4 regions of the Paenibacillus sp. J22FR21 genome follow, and region 2 is predicted to be linked to each of the others. Evidence: predicted binding sites of a transcription regulator. Region 2 holds the regulator's gene; each other region holds the start of a gene.
The links. The regulator LexA, encoded in region 2, represses DNA repair genes until DNA is damaged. The targets are predictions, from matches to a motif close to CGAACATATGTTCG.
Positions count from the first base shown of each region.

Region 1: a site for LexA is predicted at 2,049-2,062, ahead of AC0YNS_RS26615 (DNA polymerase IV). Genes of this name have one in related genera too.
Region 3: a site for LexA is predicted at 2,019-2,032, ahead of addB (helicase-exonuclease AddAB subunit AddB). Genes of this name have one in related genera too.
Region 4: a site for LexA is predicted at 3,419-3,432, ahead of AC0YNS_RS17875 (DNA polymerase IV). Genes of this name have one in related genera too.

Region 1 is NZ_JBWDNJ010000009.1:121,245-126,093, forward strand. Features, by position in the region: gene AC0YNS_RS26595 (stalk domain-containing protein) at 1-259, shown strand, start outside; gene AC0YNS_RS26600 (hypothetical protein) at 468-665, opposite strand; partial or broken gene AC0YNS_RS26605 (SOS response-associated peptidase) at 1,192-1,554, opposite strand; gene AC0YNS_RS26610 (SOS response-associated peptidase family protein) at 1,544-1,750, opposite strand; gene AC0YNS_RS26615 (DNA polymerase IV) at 2,309-3,574, shown strand; gene AC0YNS_RS26620 (YhjD family protein) at 3,571-4,053, shown strand; gene AC0YNS_RS26625 (ATP-dependent DNA ligase) at 4,194-4,849, opposite strand, start outside.
Region 2 is NZ_JBWDNJ010000002.1:611,919-616,767, forward strand. Features, by position in the region: gene AC0YNS_RS08585 (MerR family transcriptional regulator) at 1-83, shown strand, start outside; gene glnA (type I glutamate--ammonia ligase) at 117-1,445, shown strand; gene AC0YNS_RS08595 (hypothetical protein) at 1,581-2,165, shown strand; gene lexA (transcriptional repressor LexA) at 2,269-2,889, opposite strand; gene AC0YNS_RS08605 (LysM peptidoglycan-binding domain-containing protein) at 3,077-3,463, shown strand; gene AC0YNS_RS08610 (DUF896 domain-containing protein) at 3,739-3,936, shown strand; gene AC0YNS_RS08615 (aldo/keto reductase) at 3,967-4,849, shown strand, end outside.
Region 3 is NZ_JBWDNJ010000001.1:100,120-104,968, reverse strand. Features, by position in the region: gene addB (helicase-exonuclease AddAB subunit AddB) at 1-1,945, opposite strand, end outside; gene AC0YNS_RS00470 (class I SAM-dependent rRNA methyltransferase) at 2,302-3,717, opposite strand; gene AC0YNS_RS00465 (Na/Pi cotransporter family protein) at 3,821-4,804, shown strand; gene AC0YNS_RS00460 (NUDIX hydrolase) at 4,806-4,849, opposite strand, start outside.
Region 4 is NZ_JBWDNJ010000004.1:547,210-552,058, reverse strand. Features, by position in the region: gene AC0YNS_RS17890 (TetR/AcrR family transcriptional regulator) at 1-328, opposite strand, end outside; gene AC0YNS_RS17885 (SDR family NAD(P)-dependent oxidoreductase) at 434-1,423, shown strand; gene AC0YNS_RS17880 (YhjD family protein) at 1,571-2,035, opposite strand; gene AC0YNS_RS17875 (DNA polymerase IV) at 2,032-3,297, opposite strand; gene AC0YNS_RS17870 (hypothetical protein) at 3,529-4,653, shown strand; gene AC0YNS_RS17865 (hypothetical protein) at 4,637-4,816, shown strand.

The DNA.
Region 1 (4,849 bases), on a different contig from region 2:
GAATGCACAGTATTCGTCGTTAACATTCGGCATTGGTACGGATGATGAGAAATCAGATGATACGGTCGGCTGCACGGTAACATTCACCGATCAGGCTGGAAGAGTGTTGAATTCTTTCTTATTAAGTAAGGGTTCAATTCAAGAAGCGGTGACACTTAATGTTAAAGGTATCACACAATTGAACATGAAACTTAGCAGACCACAAAACATATCTATTAACACTCAAGTCATCGACCTGATTAATCCAGTATTAAACTAACGCTATAGTAGAAAACAGGATATCTCATTCGAGATATCCTGTTTTCATAAGCCCGTTTCGATGCCTAAATTATTCTGCCAAGAGAGGAATTGTTGCATCAACACTACTTTTATAAATAATAAACGCGGTATTGATTCGCGGACTTCATCCTTCTTAAAAATTATTCTTATTGCCGGCTACTGCGCTGTTCGTTATCGACTCAACATGACTAACGTACGTAAAAACGGCAGACAGACTTTGTATAATGCATTCCATTGATTTTCACAGCAATGGCATTTATATCTTCAATAGGGCCACCATAGTCAGCGATCTCTCCATCCTCGTACTTTACCTGAACAGGCAATTGAGCTAGTTTTGCCCGTTTTAAATCTGTCTCCAATTGTAGTTCTTGACCAACACTGAACATATAAATCGCCTCCTGATGACTTATACTGATTCCAATGAGATCATTGTAGCAAACATTAGTTCCTATCGCTAGATGTCTTGCTAACTAGTAGATCGCAATAATGGCCGTCGGGTTCCGCTGCGTAAGTCTGCACATAATTGTGAAATACGATCAAGCTTTTTGGTTTGAAGGCCTTTACGAAGATATGGAGACCATTCATGTAAACAGGGACGATACTCCAGATTTCATACGATTTAAAATGGAGGACATGAATGACGTTTTCGAAGTCATAATACAACTTCAACCATTGTTAAGAAAATAATTCTACCTGGGGGTAAGTAGCCTAGATAACACATCCGCACTTGTAACGGTTATCCCCCATTCTCTAATAATAGAGGGTAACAACAGGCTCTACGCTGCAGCACTCCAATTTCCGAACACTGTAAAAAGAAACCATGCTAGATGGGCAAATTTGTCCTCTCGCATGGTTCATTTTTATTTGGGGAGTAGTAATGAAACTCGTCATTCGGGCATGTCGTTTAAGCTTCTATAGAGAGTTTAACGGGACTTCCTCTATTAATGATGAGCTGCTATTCCTCACATTCCCAACGTCCTTCGAAACCGGATATTTAATCATTTCAGAATTGGGATAGGGTTTCATGAAGCTCAACACTTTCTCGGTCTCATCGATTTCTGGACTTATCCAGTTCGCAGCATCGGTGCCGGTCAAAATCACAGGCATTCGGTCATGTACGGTGGAAACGAGCTCATTCGGAGTTGTTGTTATGATCGTAGATGACCTAACCTCTTCCCCAGTGGACGGATCCCGCCAAGAATCGTATAAACCGGCAAACCCAAAAACACCTTTTGATTCTAGCTGGAATCGATACGGTTGCTTACTATCGGCTTCCTGTTTCCATTCTTAAAACCCATTGCTCACAACCAGGGCGATTCCGTTTCAGTAAATGTCGGAAAGCCGGCTTCTTTTCAATACCTTCTGCTCTGGCATTGATTGTTTTATATGCAATTTTTGCGTCCTTACTAAAGAACGGAATCAATCCCCATAGATACCCTTCCAATACCCGCTTCCCTTCCCGATTGATGATGCATGGGACTGTCTGGGTAGGAGCTACATTGTAGCGCTTTTTGAATAATCATAATTCACCTCGTCAACGGAGAATGTATCGATAATTTCACTCAGGTCGGCCGCAATCGTGAATCTTCCGCACAAGCAGCATCCCTCCTCACGGGGATATATTTCCCTTAAGAAGCGGTTTTAGTCAATCCATTCATCCCGTTGGACATTTCGTTTTCTGCCCACTTTATGATGTATGTATGTATATGTTATGTATATGTATGTATGTTTTTGTTGTTGTAAAATTTCCAGAAACATACCTTGCATACCGAACATGCGTTTGTAGTATAATAAAGGAACAAATGTTCGTGTGGAGGCGATAATATGCCATCATTACACTCGCAAATAAGCAAATATAAAGGGATGGCCATAGTGATTATTTATCAGGACAGGAACAATCGGATTACCAAGAGACAAATCCTTATACAATCCGTTACCCCTACGCATGTACGTGCGACTTGCCTGGAATCAGGTGGGCTACGGCTATTTAAGATTCACAATATCTTGGCGCATGAGCCGGTGATCCGAAATGCCGGGTAAAGAACGGGTCGTTTTCCTCGCGGATGCACAGTCTTTCTATGCCTCCGTAGAAAAGGCTACTCACCCCGAACATGCGAATAAACCTGTCGTAGTAGGAGCTGACCCAAGTCGTAAATCAGGGATTGTGTTAGCTGCTTGCCCGATCGCTAAATCCTTCGGTGTTTCTACAGCTATGCGACTAGGTGAGGCTCTTGCAAAGTGTCCTCAGCTCGTCGTAATTCGGCCGCGGATGCAAACGTATATCAGCGTATCGCTGCTCATTAATCAGATCTATAAGTCATTTACACCGCTTGTAGAGACGTTTTCGATCGATGAGTCCTTCCTTGATATCACAGGTTCAATCGCACTTTACGGTTCGCCACTTGAGATCGCCAGTCAAATGCAAAGCAAGGTGCTACTCTCAACCGGTGTATGGACCCGGGTTGGCTGTGGTCCAACCAAGATTCTGGCTAAGACAGCAACGGATAATTTCGCTAAGAAACACCCTGAAGGATTTTTTACACTTAATTTCGACAATATCGAGTCTGAATTATGGCCATTACCGATAAGCAGCATGTTTATGGTCGCCTCCCGCATGACAGCGCACTTTATTCGTATGGGAATTCATACGATCGGCGACCTGGCTAGGATGGAACTGCATGATTTTAAGCGGAGAATGCGGCAACGGATGGGCAAACAGAGTGACATTAAAGCCATTTATTACTGGCAGACAGCGCGTGGTATCGACCCTAGTCCCGTCGTTCCTGGAGCGTTTGGGAAGCCCAAATCGATTACTAGAGGACGCGCCTTACCGTGGAAACTATACCAAACCTTACCCGAAATTGAACCTCTGCTACTCGAACTCGTCATTGAGGTATGTCGAACATCTCGGCATCACAAATATAAAGGCAGGAAAGTCACGGTTAGTGCTGGTACGACAGATGGCGTTAAGACAAGCGGCTTCAGCCGGCAAATTACATTAGATAGTTCTAGCTGCTTGGAGCATCATATACTAGCTGCTGCGCATAAGATTTTCATGTCTCATTGGGACGGAAATCCTTTGACCCACCTTGGGGTGGATATTTCAGAGCTATCAGACAACAGCGTGTATCAGCTGGACCTTTTTGAGGATTTACCTCGTAAGCTCGAACTTGCCGCAGCAAAGGATAAAATCAAGGATCGGTACGGTGAAGCGGCTATTCTAAGCGCAGCATCGCTCCTGAAATCTGGCCAGGCGCGTGACAGGGCTCGAAAAATTGGAGGACACTTTAAATGAGTAAATTTCTAGAGGGGAATGGTCGTTGGGGCACTAAGTTTATATCGCCCGAACATCGTGATCAGCTTAACGAGCAAACCAATCCGGATAGATCAATACAAAAGGTGCCGCAGAATTTGTTGATAATGGTACGTGACTCCGTACTTCTGCCAATAATGATGACAGTGGTTGATAACAATCGTCTTGAGATCGAGAGGTCAAACTTTGCCTTGAAAAGACTTTACGCGGCATCTGCAAATCATCTGATAAATATCATCCATGCAGATTTAGTAAGAATCCGCAAAGAATTGAGAGAAAATCAAATTAAAGTAATTGAGGACGAGCGAATCGACGACGCCGTGCACTATAAATTTTTCTATCGTGGTTATGAGCATAAGTTTGCTTTGATGAGGTTTTTAGTAAGGTCAGAAGTCAGTACACGAATAGGTAAATATATCGCTCAATTCGAAAAACATCTCGATGAGGTTAAAAATACGTAATGAGTCTTTGAATAGATACAGGCATCAAAAGTTAAAATAAAAAGCCGGCGTGATGACTCCTCCGGCTTTTTAACATATAAACTGGATTTGATCCAAAGCTGATTGTCCCCTGCTGCCATTGACTGACGATCATCTAGAACTCATGCTTGTAAAGCATGTACTGGAGCGGGTGTAACGAATTCCTCGAATATTGGCGATCTTAGCTTTCCATCTTTAGTGACGCATTGAAATTTGATGCGGCATGTAAAGACTGATGATTTCAAGAAGATCCAATCTTTGTTTTCCCCTTTGACTATTTGCTTTGAGATGGAATGAAAAGCCCGAATTACGTCTTTATGCGGCGGGAATTCTAAGACGCCAACATACTTTCCCTCCAACTGTAATCCCCATCCAAATGAACCCTTTCGGATCGAGGATATCTGGCAATTCGCATATTGATAAGCTTTTACTTTCACGATCACATCATGTGGTCGGGAATCTAGTCTGTAGGTTGAATTACCGTTGTACTGAACGATCCCTTCTAACCCATGCCTTTTCGCGTTCAAGAAGAGCTGTTGGCCATCATCATACAATGGAGTGACTGTTAATATATCAGACGGCGGAACGATCGCCTGCAGCAATTCGCGGCGCTCCAGAAACGTCTTCTTCATCACAGACTGGCCATCTATCCATAATACATCCCAGACGGGGAAATGAGCCTTTAAGGTCTTGCAGATTTGTTTAACGGCAGCCGGCTTCTTTGTGTTAAAACGAGCCATAGCATCGTCCCAAAAAAGTCTATTTGGCTGGTCGGATG
Region 2 (4,849 bases):
TTAAGCAGCAGTTGCTAGAGAAGAGACCTGGCAAAGCATCTATGATTCAAGGCCAGCTGTCCCGTTTCTATAACAAAAAGTAATTCAAACCAATTAGCCTTTAAGGAGATGATTCTGTGAGCTACAACAAAGATGACATCAGACGTATTTGCAAAGAACAGAATGTCCGGTTTATTCGACTTCAGTTCACCGATTTGCTGGGAACGATCAAGAACGTCGAAATTCCGGTAAGTCAGCTGGAAAAGGCACTCGATAACAAAATGATGTTCGACGGCTCGTCCATCGAAGGTTATGTGCGGATTGAAGAGTCCGACATGTACCTCTATCCGGACCTGGATACATGGGTTGTATTCCCATGGGTTGCAGAAGATCGTATTGCCCGTCTGATCTGTGATGTATATATGCCTGACGGTACACCATTTGCCGGCGATCCGCGCGGCATTCTGAAGCGCGTTCTGAAAGAAGCGGACGAGCTTGGCTTTACTGCGATGAACGTTGGACCAGAACCGGAATTTTTCCTATTCAAAACAGATGAGAAGGGCAATCCGACTACAGAGCTTAACGACCAAGGCGGATACTTCGACCTTGCGCCGATGGATCTGGGGGAAAACTGCCGCCGTGAAATAGTATTGACGCTGGAAGAAATGGGCTTTGAAATCGAAGCTTCTCACCATGAGGTGGCTCCGGGTCAGCACGAAATCGACTTCAAATATGCGGATGCGATCAAAGCAGCCGATCAAATCCAGACGTTCAAGCTGGTTGTCAAAACGATTGCACGCCAGCACGGACTGCATGCTTCGTTTATGCCGAAGCCGCTCTTCGGTGTCAATGGTTCCGGTATGCACTGTCACCAATCGTTGTTCAAGGGCAATGTGAATGCGTTCTACGATGAGAGCGACAAGCTGGGCCTTAGCCAAACGGCTCGTTATTACATGGCTGGCATGCTGAACCATGCACGTGCTTTCTCAGCGATTACGAACCCTACCGTAAATTCGTACAAGCGTCTGGTTCCTGGCTATGAAGCCCCTTGCTATGTGGCTTGGTCTGCAAGCAACCGCAGTCCGATGATCCGTATCCCGGCTTCGCGCGGTCTCAGCACGCGTATCGAAGTTCGTAGTCCAGATCCAGCAGCTAATCCATACCTGGCGCTTGCAGTTATGCTTAAAGCAGGTCTTGATGGTATCCGCAACAAAACTCCGCTGCCGGCTCCGACTGACCGTAATATCTACGTGATGACGGATGAGGAGCGTATCGAAGAGGGCATCCCTACCTTGCCGGATGACCTGAAAGAAGCATTGACTGAGCTGCTTCGCAGCGAAGTTATTTGTGAAGCGCTTGGCGATCACGCGCTTGCCCATTTCTATGAGCTTAAAGAAATCGAGTGGGATATGTACCGCACGCAAATCCACGAGTGGGAACGCGATCAGTACTTGACGCTCTACTAGAACCGAAGAAACCCTTGATGCCGTATGGTATCAAGGGTTTTTTGTGTCTTCGAGTATTAGTGCTTCCGCACTTGTACCTCTGCTTTCGCATACGATGCCACAATAGCCATTCGATTCATGAAGGAGGCAGCGTATGTGAAGAAGCAAGCGGCGACAAAAGCGGAGAAACCGTTTCGACTAACTGGAGCGATATTATCCCATGTAGCAGTAACGATGGTGCCATTCTTAAGGAAGATCGTACTGAACTATTCCTATGCCCTGAAATGGTCCAAGGCTATTCGCGGAGCGGATTTAGATACCTTATCCGCTCTATTTAGGTCGGTTGTGCCTTCTGCTAAATTAAATGGGTTCTCTACGAATGCCATAGGTTACTTCTTTGATTTTGAGTTCCCTGAACCGATCCTTCAATATTCCATCGGAACGACGATTCCACCCGGAACGACGCAATTCACATTCTCAACCCCGATTCATCGAGCTATTGCAAGAGCAATTCTGCCTTTCTATAAAGCGCTTCGTTCCTCTTCAACATACGCAGCTGCTGTTGCGGCTGCCGTGAACAATAATAATCGAACACGATTGGCAGCCTTGATTCGACGAAAAGTAACAGCATGCGCGCTTAAATCGATAACAATTGATTTCTCCGGCATAGCCTTAAGCTTCAAATACAAGAGCAGTAAATTCACCTATCGTCATTTGTTATTCCGCGAAATCGTAGGTTAGCTGACATAATGGAGGTACATCGGCGTTGCGTGGCGGGTGACAGAAAAAGGGGCAATTCCTAACGCTGCTGCAGCGAGAAGAAATGCCCCTTATCATTTGTTGATTAGTGGATGTCGCGGAAAAGTCCGATGACTTTGCCGAGAATGGAGACGTTACGCAGTCGGATCGGTTCCATCGTGGAATTCTCCGGCTGCAGACGGATATGATCCTTCTCTTTATAGAAGGTCTTAACAGTTGCTTCGTCTTCTTCTGTCATCGCAACGACGATATCGCCGTTGGAAGCGGTTTGCTGTTGGCGGACAATGACGTAATCGCCGTTATGAATGCCTGCTTCGATCATACTTTCACCGACAACGTTCAGGATGAATACATTGTGGTCGCCAACCCTGTCAGCCGGAAGGGGGAAGTAATCCTCGATGTTCTCTGTTGCAGTAATCGGTACACCGGCAGTTACCTTACCTACCACAGGAACCTTAGCAATGGAGAGCGGGAATGGAATCTCGTTGTCTTCGCCGTCCAAGATCTCAATTGCGCGAGGTTTAGTTGGGTCACGGCGAATAAGGCCTTTCTTCTCCAGGCGATCAAGATGGCCATGGACTGTAGAACTGGAAGCGAGTCCGACCGCTTCACCGATCTCGCGAACGGAAGGCGGATAACCTTTCTCGCGAACTTCCGTCTTAATGAATTCTAGTATCGCCTGCTGGCGGTTTGAAAGTTTCGACACCGGAATCACTCCAAAGTTTCATTTGTGTCAAATTATAACACAGAACCGGAGTTCGTACAAACATAAGTTCGAGAAACACAGGTTCGCATATTTTTACGAACAAATGTTCCAAAAACGCTTGACCACAAACAAACGTTCGTGTTATTCTTGGTTTATCAAATAGAACAAACGTTTGGGGTGCTGGAGAATGATGACAACGATGTCCACTTACTCTTCTAATTATAAAGGTGAAGCTCGCAATACACGGAATACTCGCGCTGTGAAGCGTACTTGGCAAGAGAGAAGAACAGAACGCCTATTAATGAGACTAGCCGTAGCAACACTGTTCTTCGTACTGCTGTTCACAGGACTCTCACTGATGACAAGCCAAGCGAACAGTGAATATCCTGCAGCGCCAACTGCTTCGGAACAGATTGTAGTTGTTGGCTCAGGTGACACACTATGGAACATCGCTAGCAGTATTCGTAAGGAAGGCGAAGATATTCGTCATGTTGTTTTTAACTTGAAACAACGGAACAACTTAACCTCCAGCTCGCTGCAAGCCGGACAATCCTTAATTATCCCTGTTGAATAACTGGGCTCGCCGAAACAGCTTCAATAGAATCAATACATACTTACAAGAATGATCCATAGGAATCTACATTCAGAAGCCTGAGTCTCTATTGCTCAGGCTTTTTTCATTTCTGGCGGCATATCGTAATTATAAGGTGCACCCGAGGTGGAAAGAGGATGGAGAAGACAAGTGAAAACAAGCCTCAGAGAGGGCCATTTCGCCTTGACAATGGGCAATTAAAAATGTCAAAGTAAAGAATGACATGTTGGCCGAATCAGGGAAGGAGCTTATTTGAAATGGAAAAGATTATCGCCCGTATTAATGAACTATCCAGAAAGAACAAAACCGTAGGGTTGTCGCCGGAGGAACTGGTCGAACGCGACGAGCTTCGCCGTCTATACCTTGAGAATTTCAAGAATAACTTCCGGAATCAACTCGATACCATTAAATATGTGGAAGATGAAGAGAACGGGGAAGATACGATCAAGCATTAGCAGCAGTCTATTTGAAGGAGGACATGTAGCATGCAATATCGTTTACTTGGCCGAAGCGGTTTAGCCGTATCGGAGCTTTGCTTAGGTACAATGACGTTCGGTAATACGACAAGCGAGACGGATTCCATAGAGATGATGAATCGTTTCTTCGAGAAAGGCGGCAATTTCCTTGATACTGCGAACGTGTATGTATCCGGCCGCTCTGAAGAGATTGTAGGTAAAGCGATCAAAGATCGACGTTCAGAAGTTGTGCTCGCAACGAAAGTGAGATTCGCGACTGCGAATCACCCAAACGGCGTCGGTGTTTCAAGAAAGCATATTATGGATGCCGTCGAAGCAAGCTTGAAGAGACTTGATACCGACTATATCGACCTCTATCAAGTGCATGTGTGGGATCACGCAACACCGATTGAAGAGACGCTTCGCGCTCTTGATGATCTGGTTACTTCAGGAAAAGTTCGTTATATCGGCTGTTCCAATTTCTTCGCCTGGCAGCTTATGAAGTCGTTGTCCACCAGCGATTGGAATCGTTATGTCCGATTCATCTCCATTCAACCGCAATACAGCTTAGTCAGTCGTGAAATGGACCGCGAAATGTTATCCTTATGCTTGGAAGAGAATGTAGGAATTATCCCATGGGCACCGCTAGGCGGAGGCTTTCTGACAGGCAGATATACGCAAGAAGAGCCTGTAAGTGGAAGATTAACGTCCAAGCAAGGCGAGAGCTCCTGGGCAGTTCGTGCTAACGAGGGTAATTTCGCAGTGCTTGACGCTGTGCTAAGCGCAGCAAAGGAACTAGATCGTACACCTGCCCAAGTTGCGCTGACCTGGCTGCTGCAACGCAAAGGGATTACGTCTCCAATCTTTGGGGCAAGCACATTGGAACAGTTTGAAGATAACATGGGTGCGATCG
Region 3 (4,849 bases), on a different contig from region 2:
TGCGCCGTACTCCAGGCGCCATGACAAGACCGCCGTATTCCAACGTTTCGCGTTCTTGCTCGGTCAATACGCCGTCTTCCTGCATGCGCTGCGGCATGACGCCGTCATTCGCGCCAAGCAAATAACAGATTGTGATCTGGCCGGAGCGCGTACGATCCATGCTTCCGATCAGTACTTGATCAAGTGAAGGCGGAACGGATGCTAGCTTCAAACTCTCAAGACCTGTCTCTACCATACCTGTGAACAGCTCTAGCGGCATCGCTTCGCTTCCCGTCATTTCGGTCAGCTGATCGAGCAAATCCATAACGCCGTCCCACAGCTGCCGATGCTCTCTCGCCCGAAGGGGAATGCCTTCCGCAATGGCTTTGCGGCTCCAGCGCTCCATACGATCCGGCGCTTCAATGGTAACCAGCAGTCTGTACATGGCCTCGCACATTTGTCTGACGCTGCCGGCTTTCTTCATCTCTCTGCCGAATTTGCGCAGAATCGGTACAACCGCTTCCCTTGCGGCCATAATGGCTTCAAATTCCCGCAGCTCATTCTCGCCTGCTTGAACGGGATCGCCATCCAGCGTATCACGCATTAATGGCTTCCACTGGCTGAGCGTCGTCCATCTGTTGCCATTCATGCCTGATGCAAGTGCATAGTTTTCTAGCAAATCAAACGTTTCCCGCGTTATACTGCCGTCCTCAGGGATGAGAAGCTCTGATTTAATGCAGCGGAATACGGCTTCATAACGCCAGCCGTGTGTCGCGATCTCCAGCGCAGAACGAATAAACTCGACGAACGGATGATGTAGCGCACCATTCTTCTGATCGAGGAAAAAGGGGATGCCGTAGTCAGCGAATACAGCTTTAATATAATCGTTGTAATCCGGCGCATTACGTACCATAACGGCCATATCCCGATAGCGCAGCTCTTCGTCACGTACTCGGCGCGTAATATCGCGAGCGACCGCCTCAACTTCTGCCCGGCGATTGGCTGCAGCATGAAGCGAAACGCCCCCTTGCGCCAGTTCAGTCTCCGTTAGATGAATCGGCTTCCTTCCGCCGTAGTGGCGTTCCAAATGCGCAAGCATCGGATTCTCCTTGAACCTGTACGGCGTTCCGTCGAGGAATACCGGCTCCTCGATCTCCACACCGTTCTCGATTGCCAAATCACGTAGCTTCATATAGGTCTCCGCAGTCGGCCGGAATAGATCCAGCTCATGCGGCTGTTCGCTTTGCTCGTAAAGCTTGTCCAGGCATAACGTTACAGTCATCCCTTTGGAGTACTTCATTAAGGTGCCGAGCGCGTCGAATTCTTTGGGTGTAAAGCCGTGAAACCCATCTACCCAAATCTCTGTATCTGCCATTGAAGGCGCTTGATGATAACCCTTGACAAGCCAGCTCAAATAATCCTCGGCATCGACATAGAGCCCGTCCAGTTCACGTTCAAGGCCTGAGGAAATCATTTGCAGATCGTGAAGCTTTCTCCCAAGCAGCGAGCTGCCCTTCTGAGGCATGCGGCTTTCGACAAATGTGGAAAGCTCATCTGTACCGATCCCGTACCGCTTCCACTCCGTCATCAGCTCGCCAAGACGCTCGATGAAACCATGCTGGGACTCGCTGCCTTTAAACAGCTGCAGTTGCTCCTCAAGGCGGTGGACGATTTTGTAAAGCAGCATATTCTTGCCGTTCTCGCTAATAGGAACCAGTGCAGTACCGCCTGTCTCCTGCATAATCCGGAACGAAAGACGGCGGAAGCTGAGTGCCTGCGCCCTTATAGAACCATTCAGCTCTGCATGGTTCAGTAATGCATATTCCGTTTGGAAGGTTGCCTGCTCCGGCACCAAGATGACAATCGGCGGCCCGTCCGGCTGTGCCAGCACGTTGCTGCGAATTTGATCCAAACAATAATGGGTCTTACCCGACCCTGACCGGCCAATTACAAATCGGAGCGTCATAATCCGCCAACCTCTTCTCGTTATTCGATTCTCCTATTCTACCATACGCCCCAGCTTGTTTCATCTGAAAACACAAACATTTGTTCGTTTTGAGCGGAGGTAAATTGTTCTTTGTCCCTTTTGGCTGAAATGTTGCATTCTCGGCATCATATCTCTTTATCAACCCGATGCATGGAGCAAATGTTGTATTTTGAGCAGTATTGTTCATGGCGGAGATCATCACGACGGCGGTGGCGGTGGTATGACACCGGTTTTGTTGGTGTTGGTTCAGCAACCCTAATAAACAATAAAAAACGCCCCCTTTACTTAAGCGATCACTTAAGTAAGGGAGCGTTAAAAACGAATATCAAATGCTGCTAGCGGCTTCGCACTTCGAATATGCCAAACTTCAAATAATGCCCTTCGTTGACGCCGACGATTTGGGGATGATCCTTGCCCGCTGCGCGCCAATCGATTAAGCGAAGTGTCTTCCCTGCATCAATGGCAGCCGCTTGGATCGTCTCGAGAAATAGCTCGGGACGCATATGGTAGGAGCAGCTGGCTGTAACCAGGTAGCCGCCTTCATTCACGAGCTTCATTCCATGAAGGTTGATATCCTTATAGCCGCGTACCGCGCCTTCAATTGCGTTCTTCGACTTCGTGAACGCCGGCGGATCAAGTATGACCACATCCCATTTACGGCCTGCTTCCCCCATCTTCTTGGAGGTATCCACTGCCTTCGCACTGCCGCGCTCTTGACGCTCTTCGATTCCCTTCACTTGTCTGCGAAGATATTCGAACGCATCCGCTACGACAAACTCTACTCGCTCCTCGAAGCCGTTACGAACGACATTGCGGCGTGCGGTTTCGATGGCATGCTCGGATACATCGAGACAGGTTACTTTCTTGGCACCGTATTTGCAGGCGTGCAGCGTGAAGCTGCCCGTGTGCGCGAAACATTCAAGCACTGTAGCGCCATCCCAATACGGGAACGTGACTACTTTGCCATTCGCATTGACGGGGACTAGCTTCTCTTCGTTAAGAGCCGCCAATGTGCCGGTATCGTCTGACGGAGCCGAAGATGGTTCGCCATCTGCGACAGACTTCAATTGAATGCCGCTGCGCGTACCCCAGCCGAGCATCAGAGGTGCAATAGAAGCTCTGTTCTCGCGTTGATCGAAGAAGTAGCCGGTCTTCTGGCCTTCAACGATATCCACTTCCATCTGCAAGCCATTTTCCAAAATATCAACGATACGCGGACACTCCCCATAGAGTACCCCTGTCCGCTGCTCGACGCCTTCCAATTCACGAACGGATACATCACTGCGCTCGTAAATGCCTTGAGGAGCAAATACAGCAACCAATGCGGCAACAATCGCTTCACGGCGAACCTCCATGCCAAGCGTCAGCAGTTGTACAACAAGCACAGCTCCAAAACGATCTACGATAAGTCCCGGCAGAAAATCAGCCTCGCCGTAAACCATCCGGCAATCATGCCCTTGCACGAACCGGCTCCGATGTTGTGCACACTGCATGAAACGTTCCCGGAAGAACGCCTCATCCATGGCTTCGATCGGTTTATAGGATGTTACCCGAACCGTAATTTGGGACTTCGGGTTCCAATAGCCTGTTGCCAAATACTTGCCTTGATGCGTTACTAAGTCAACCAGATCTCCGGGAGTCGCCTCTCCTTCGATACGGTTAATTTCGCCTGCAAACACCCATGGGTGCCCGGCCTCCAATCGTTTCTTGCGGTCACGCTGCAATATCGCCTTCGCCTTCACGCGTTCCATGTTCATCCTCATCCTTTTCCATTAGCTGACCTGGTCCGAACTTGTCATGCTCGTCCGGTCTGTTGCATATGTATCGTTATTCTTGTTAAAGGAGCGTACTGCCATGCTAATCATGATCGTAGCCCGCGTGCTCGGAGGGTTTGTCGTCTTCATGCTCGGCATGAGGGCGATGGAGCTGGCCATGCATCGTTCTGTCGGCCACCGTCTGCAGGATGTGCTGCGCAAATCCACTGCTACGCCGCTGCACGGATTGCTCGTGGGGACAGCAACAACGGCTGTGCTGCAGAGCAGCACAGCCGTTACCGTAATTGCAATAGGACTGGTCAACGCCGGTGTGCTCACCTTCCCGCGCACGCTCGGCATTATTCTGGGCACCAATATCGGCACCTGCTTGACGACCGAGCTGATCGGCCTTAATCTAGGCAGTCTCGGCTGGCCCTTGCTCAAGCTATCGCTCGCCATCTGGCTGCTGACCGCCCTCTTCGGCGAGGTCGGCCTTGGCAGCGGCACGCGCGCAGGGCAGAAGGTTAGCCGTTTCCTGAGGCCATTCCGCAACGGCACCGTCGTTACAGGAGGGTTCTCCTTACTGCTTATTGGAATTGGGCTCATGCAGTCCGTTGCACCTGCCGTACAAGCTACACCTTTCTTCCAAGGCTTCATGAGCCGTGCAGAAGACAGCGTACTGTGGGGACTTGCAGCAGGCGTCGTGCTAACTGCTGCCGTGCACAGCAGCGCCGCCGTTATCGGCATCGTTATGGGACTCGCTCAGTCCGGCGCCATGCCCCTGGACGTTGGCATCGCGATTGTCCTCGGCGCTAACGTCGGTACATGCATTACTGCCGTACTCGCAGCACTTGGAGGAACGCCATCCGGCCGTTTCGTCGCTTGGGCTCACGTGCTGCTTAACGTCGGCGGAGCTGCCTTATTTGCACCATTCGCAGGTGAACTCGGCTCCATAGCGGCTTCATTAACTTCATCGCCTGCCAGCCAAATTGCCCATGCTCAGACGATCTTTAATGTTCTGTGCTCGTTAATTGCCCTGCCGATTTGTTATCTCCCACGTTTAAGGAAACTGTCGGCAACTTGAATTAGCTGCTGCTCTGTACATTCAATCCAAGCAGGCGCAGTGCTC
Region 4 (4,849 bases), on a different contig from region 2:
ACGAGCTGTCCGTTATTTCCTTGTGTTCCGGCGAGTGCAGCGAATCGTCGAAGTTACGGATTGCCCATACATCAATGGCATATAAAATGTTTTCTTCCGTCGTTCTAGGGGTAGACAACCCTTCTTTGATCTCCTCGATGAGGAGGTCGCCATGGTAAACAATCGCGGCGTTAAACATTTCCTCCTTGTTCTTGAAGTGTAAATAGAGACCTGCGCGTGAAATGCCCGCTGCCTCTGCAATTTCATTCATGGATACCCGTTTGTAACCGTACTTAAAGAACACCTCTAACGCCGTCGCGACAATATGCTGTTTCTTTTTATCATCCATATTTCCATTTTATACACTTTACATGATTTGTCTACTTGTATAGTATAGACGTATAGACATTTTAAGTTTTTTGTCTAATATCACATTCGAAGGAGCAAATCACATATGACGACTGAACAAAAACCGTTACATTCGGGATTCGGTCCCGAAACGACCGCTATAGAAGTTTTGGCTGGACATGACCTCAGTGGAAAGTTGGCAATCGTGACAGGCGGACATGGAGGCATCGGTCTGGAAACAACGCGTGCGCTTGCAGGCGCAGGCGCCACTGTCATAGTTGGTGCCCGTGATGTGAATAAAGCACAAGAAGTTCTTGCTTCGCTTAAGAATGTCGAGGTCATTAAGCTCGATCTTGCGAATCCCACTTCTATAGACGAGTTCGCCGCGGTATTCCGTAGTTCCAATCGTACGCTCGACCTTCTGATTCTGAACGCTGGTGTTTGTTTCCCTGCAGTGACTCATGACGACCGAGGTTTCGATGCCCATTTTGCAACGAATTCGCTAGGACATTTTCAACTAACTGTAGGTTTATGGGATGCTTTGAAGCAATCCGGGAACGCTAGGGTTGTCTCCTATTCGTCCGTTGGCCATATGACTGGACCGATCGATTTCGAGGATCTTCATTTTACCAAGAGGCCGTACAACAAGTTCGTCTCCTACGGCGAATCGAAGATCGCATGCTCGTTGTTTGCTGTTGAGCTGGATAAACGAGGCCGAGAGCACGGAATACGTGCATTTGCGGTTCATCCCGGTGCAATCCTGTCGGGTTTAACCCGAAACATGAGCAATGAGGAGTTGGCTGCTTGGGGTGTGACTCGGAACGAAGACGGCACTTATACATCCTCCGGAGGCTTCAAATCCGCCGAGCAAGGCGCCGCCACAGCAGTTTGGTGCGCAGTCAGTCCAATGCTGAATGACATGGGAGGCGTCTATTGCGAAGATGGAGATATCGCTGAGGTTGTACCGGCAGACAGCCAACTCCAACGCGGAGTCCGGCCTTGGGCTATTGATCCGGTGTCGGCTGAGAAGCTTTGGACAATCGGCGAAGAACTGCTGCACATTCCACACGGGACGATTCCTAGGAGTCGTGTTTGATTATTGTAGGAATAAAACTAATTATTTATAACTCCGGTAATATTGCTAACTTCTGGAAAAGCCGCAGATGATCGAAGACGAGAAATGGCGCCACAGTTATGAGACCTGTGACGCCATTTCTTTACTTTTAGGTAGGACGTTTATCTTCTATTTCCTAAACAATTGTTCAATATACCTGCCTAATCTGGCGTTGATTTCTGAAAGCACAACAAATCTCATCAACGAAAATTTATGTTCATAGCCACGACAAATAAATCTATAATGCATGGCATCATCGATACGATCTTCTTCAATGACTTTAATTTGCTGCTCCCGTAATTCTCTTCTCACTTTAACCAAATCCGCATGGATCACATCCAGTAATGCGTTTGCTGAAGCCATATATAAACCTTTGAGGGAATGTTTCGATCGCTCGATTTCTTGACGATTCTTCTCAATGACACTCATTAAGATGGGCAGCAGGACAGACTCCCGTACAAGCTTCAAGGTTTCTTGAGACAACTGCTGCGCAGGTGTTTTGTTGGCATCTATTTGCTCATTGTACTGCTCTCGGTGTTCCGGTGATACGAACTTCGTTTCCCAGCGTCCATTGCCAGACAGAAACTTGCTCATTTGTAGTGCCCTCCAATCTTCTGAGCTCGCTCGCGCGCCTGACCTGATTCAAGTAAAGAAGAGGCGCTTAATAGTGCAGCCTCGCCGTAGCGATCTTTAATCATGTCCTTTGCTGCAGCCAGGTTACGTTTGCGCGGCAGGTCTTCAAATAAATCGAGCTGGTAGACGCTGTTGTCGCTTAACTGTGACAGATCAACGGCGAGATGTGTCAGTGGGTTGCCATCCCAGTATTTCAGGAACAAGGAATGTGCAGTCTTAATAATCTGATGCTCTAAGCAGCTGGGGTCGTCGAGTGTAGTTTGCCGGCTGAAACCGCTGGATGAAACGCCGTTCGTCGTCCCGGCACTTACCGTAATGGTACGTCCCTGATACTTATAGTGCCGGCTCGTTCGGCATACCTCGATGACAAGCTCCAGCAGCAGCGGCTCGATGTCTTCTAACGATTGATACCTCCTCCAAGGCAGCGCTCGACCTCGGGTGACTGACTTTGGCGTTCCGAAGGCTTTGGTAACTACGGGACTAGGATCTATGCCTCTTGCCGTCTGCCAGTAGTAGGTTGCTTTAATGTCACTTTGTTTCCCCATCCGGATGCGCATGCGCTGCTTTACTTCGTGCAATTCAAGCTTTGCGAGATCGCCGATTGTGTAGATTCCCATTCGAGCAAAGTGAGTCGTCATTTTGCCGGCAACCATGAACATCTTGTCTATCGTAAGCGGCCATAAATCAGAGCTGATATTGTCATTCGATAATGTGAAAATACCGTCAGGATTCTTCTTGGCAAAATTATCCGTAGCCATCTTCGCGAGTATCTTGGTCGGACCAATGCCTACACGAGTCCATACGCCGGTAGAGAGGAGGACGCTGGACTGCATTTGATGCGCGATCTCAATGGGAGAGCCAAACAAATTCATGGAACCCGTAATATCTATAAATTGCTCGTCAATACTGAAGGGTTCGACCAAGTCCGTGAATTCTTTATAAATCTGCGATATCAAGAGCGAAACCGTGATATACATCTGCATTCGAGGACGTATGACAACGATTTGTGGACATTTATTAACCGCCTCACCTAAACGCATAGCGGTAGAAACACCTTGCGCCTTCGCGATCGGACAGGCAGCGAGGACGATACCGCTGCGCCGATCAGGGTCTGCCGCCACAACTACGGGCTTATCTGCATATTGCGTATGTGTGGCCTTCTCTACGCTGGCATAGAAGCTCTGGCAGTCCGCGAGCATGATTACCCGATCTTTACCCCGCATGTCGGATCACCGGGTCTACAGCTTCGTATATAATCACGACCGTCTTGCCGACATACTTACGGAGTGTTGTAGTTGGCATTATTGTCACCTCGATTACGAACGTTTGTTCTTATAATATATACGAATATGCGTTCGTTATGCAATGGGTGAATGTGAATGGAGAATTTTACAAATCGATGTATGCTTGTTCCGAATGATTGTTGTATCATGAATTGAGGTGATTAATCAGGAATGGTCATCAAATCGATTCAGACCAATTATCATAGCTACCTAAGCGAGATAAAGGGCGATATGGACCCGATCATCAAAACAATGAGAAACCAAAATGGAGAGAGATGGCGCGGCAAGGCTTGGAAGGGGCCGGTGAAAACGGTTAGCGGTTATTTCAAGCAGGCTAAACTGATTAAAGGGATCTCCTGGACCACGCTGCCCATAATCGGACCTATCGCGGCCGGAGTTTCAGCAGGGAACTACGCGCAGCTTCCGCTCTGGATCGGTATATTGTCCGCAATAGTGCTCATTCTCGTCATCTACTATTTTCTCGTCCAAGCCTACATCAATAAGATGGCTGCAATCGGACAGCCTGAGTTTCATGTAGAAGCTTTCAAAGCCAAACGTCCGCGCGAGTACGAACAGGTATGGGCACCTTTTGTGAAGAAGGATGACTTTACCTTTGATGGTTTATATACGCTTGTAAATGCCGTATTCAGCCAGAATGATCAAGATTCCTCCGGCGTCGCTTACGTGGTCGCCTACTCGCAAAGCCAGCATGACTTCATGCAGTCCAGCATTGCTGAGCTGAAGTCCACGATAACCGAGCAGGAAGCGGCAATCGCTATGCTGAAGGATGAATTGGTAGAGTCGGATAGTGCGGTTTACACGTTAACGAAGGTTGTTAAGGCCATAACGGAGAATCAATATCGATACGTGAATGATGCGCTCGCCTTTACCGATCTGGATTTCGTATCGGGCTTTTCTTTATATCGCCGGGAAGGGAATACCCTTAAACTCATTATGGACAAGGGGACCACTGGGAAGAAAAGAGACCTTGATCTGGATAACGATCATGATTTTGCAGCTGTAGCCGCCGCTAAAGACCAGATGGGACAAGCCTACTCGAATAATCCGTATCCGGGAAGACATGTTGTTTCGTTTCGCATGGACATGCTGGAAGAGGAAACGTGGGTATGGTGTTTTCATTTTGATGACGATGATGAGCATGCCTTGTCTCTGATTTTGGATAATGATATCATAGAGTCAAGACAGATTCGTAGAGTTATCCATGCGTTCTGTCTCACGATCCAGAAACGAATGCTTTCTCAGAAGGAGGTTGACTTGGATGCCGGAGCACAATAATCGGGCTGATTATGCCAGTACGATTCGAGTAGTAGAGGATGTTTCTCAACAATCGATTATTCAGAAGCGCCGAGAACAGCGTGAACAGCTGCTGAAACGGATCGGTCAGCTGACTTCCACGACAGAGCAAACCATTGAACGACTTTATCAATTAACCCGATAATCGTAAGGCCTTTTGGTAGAGACCAAGAGGCCT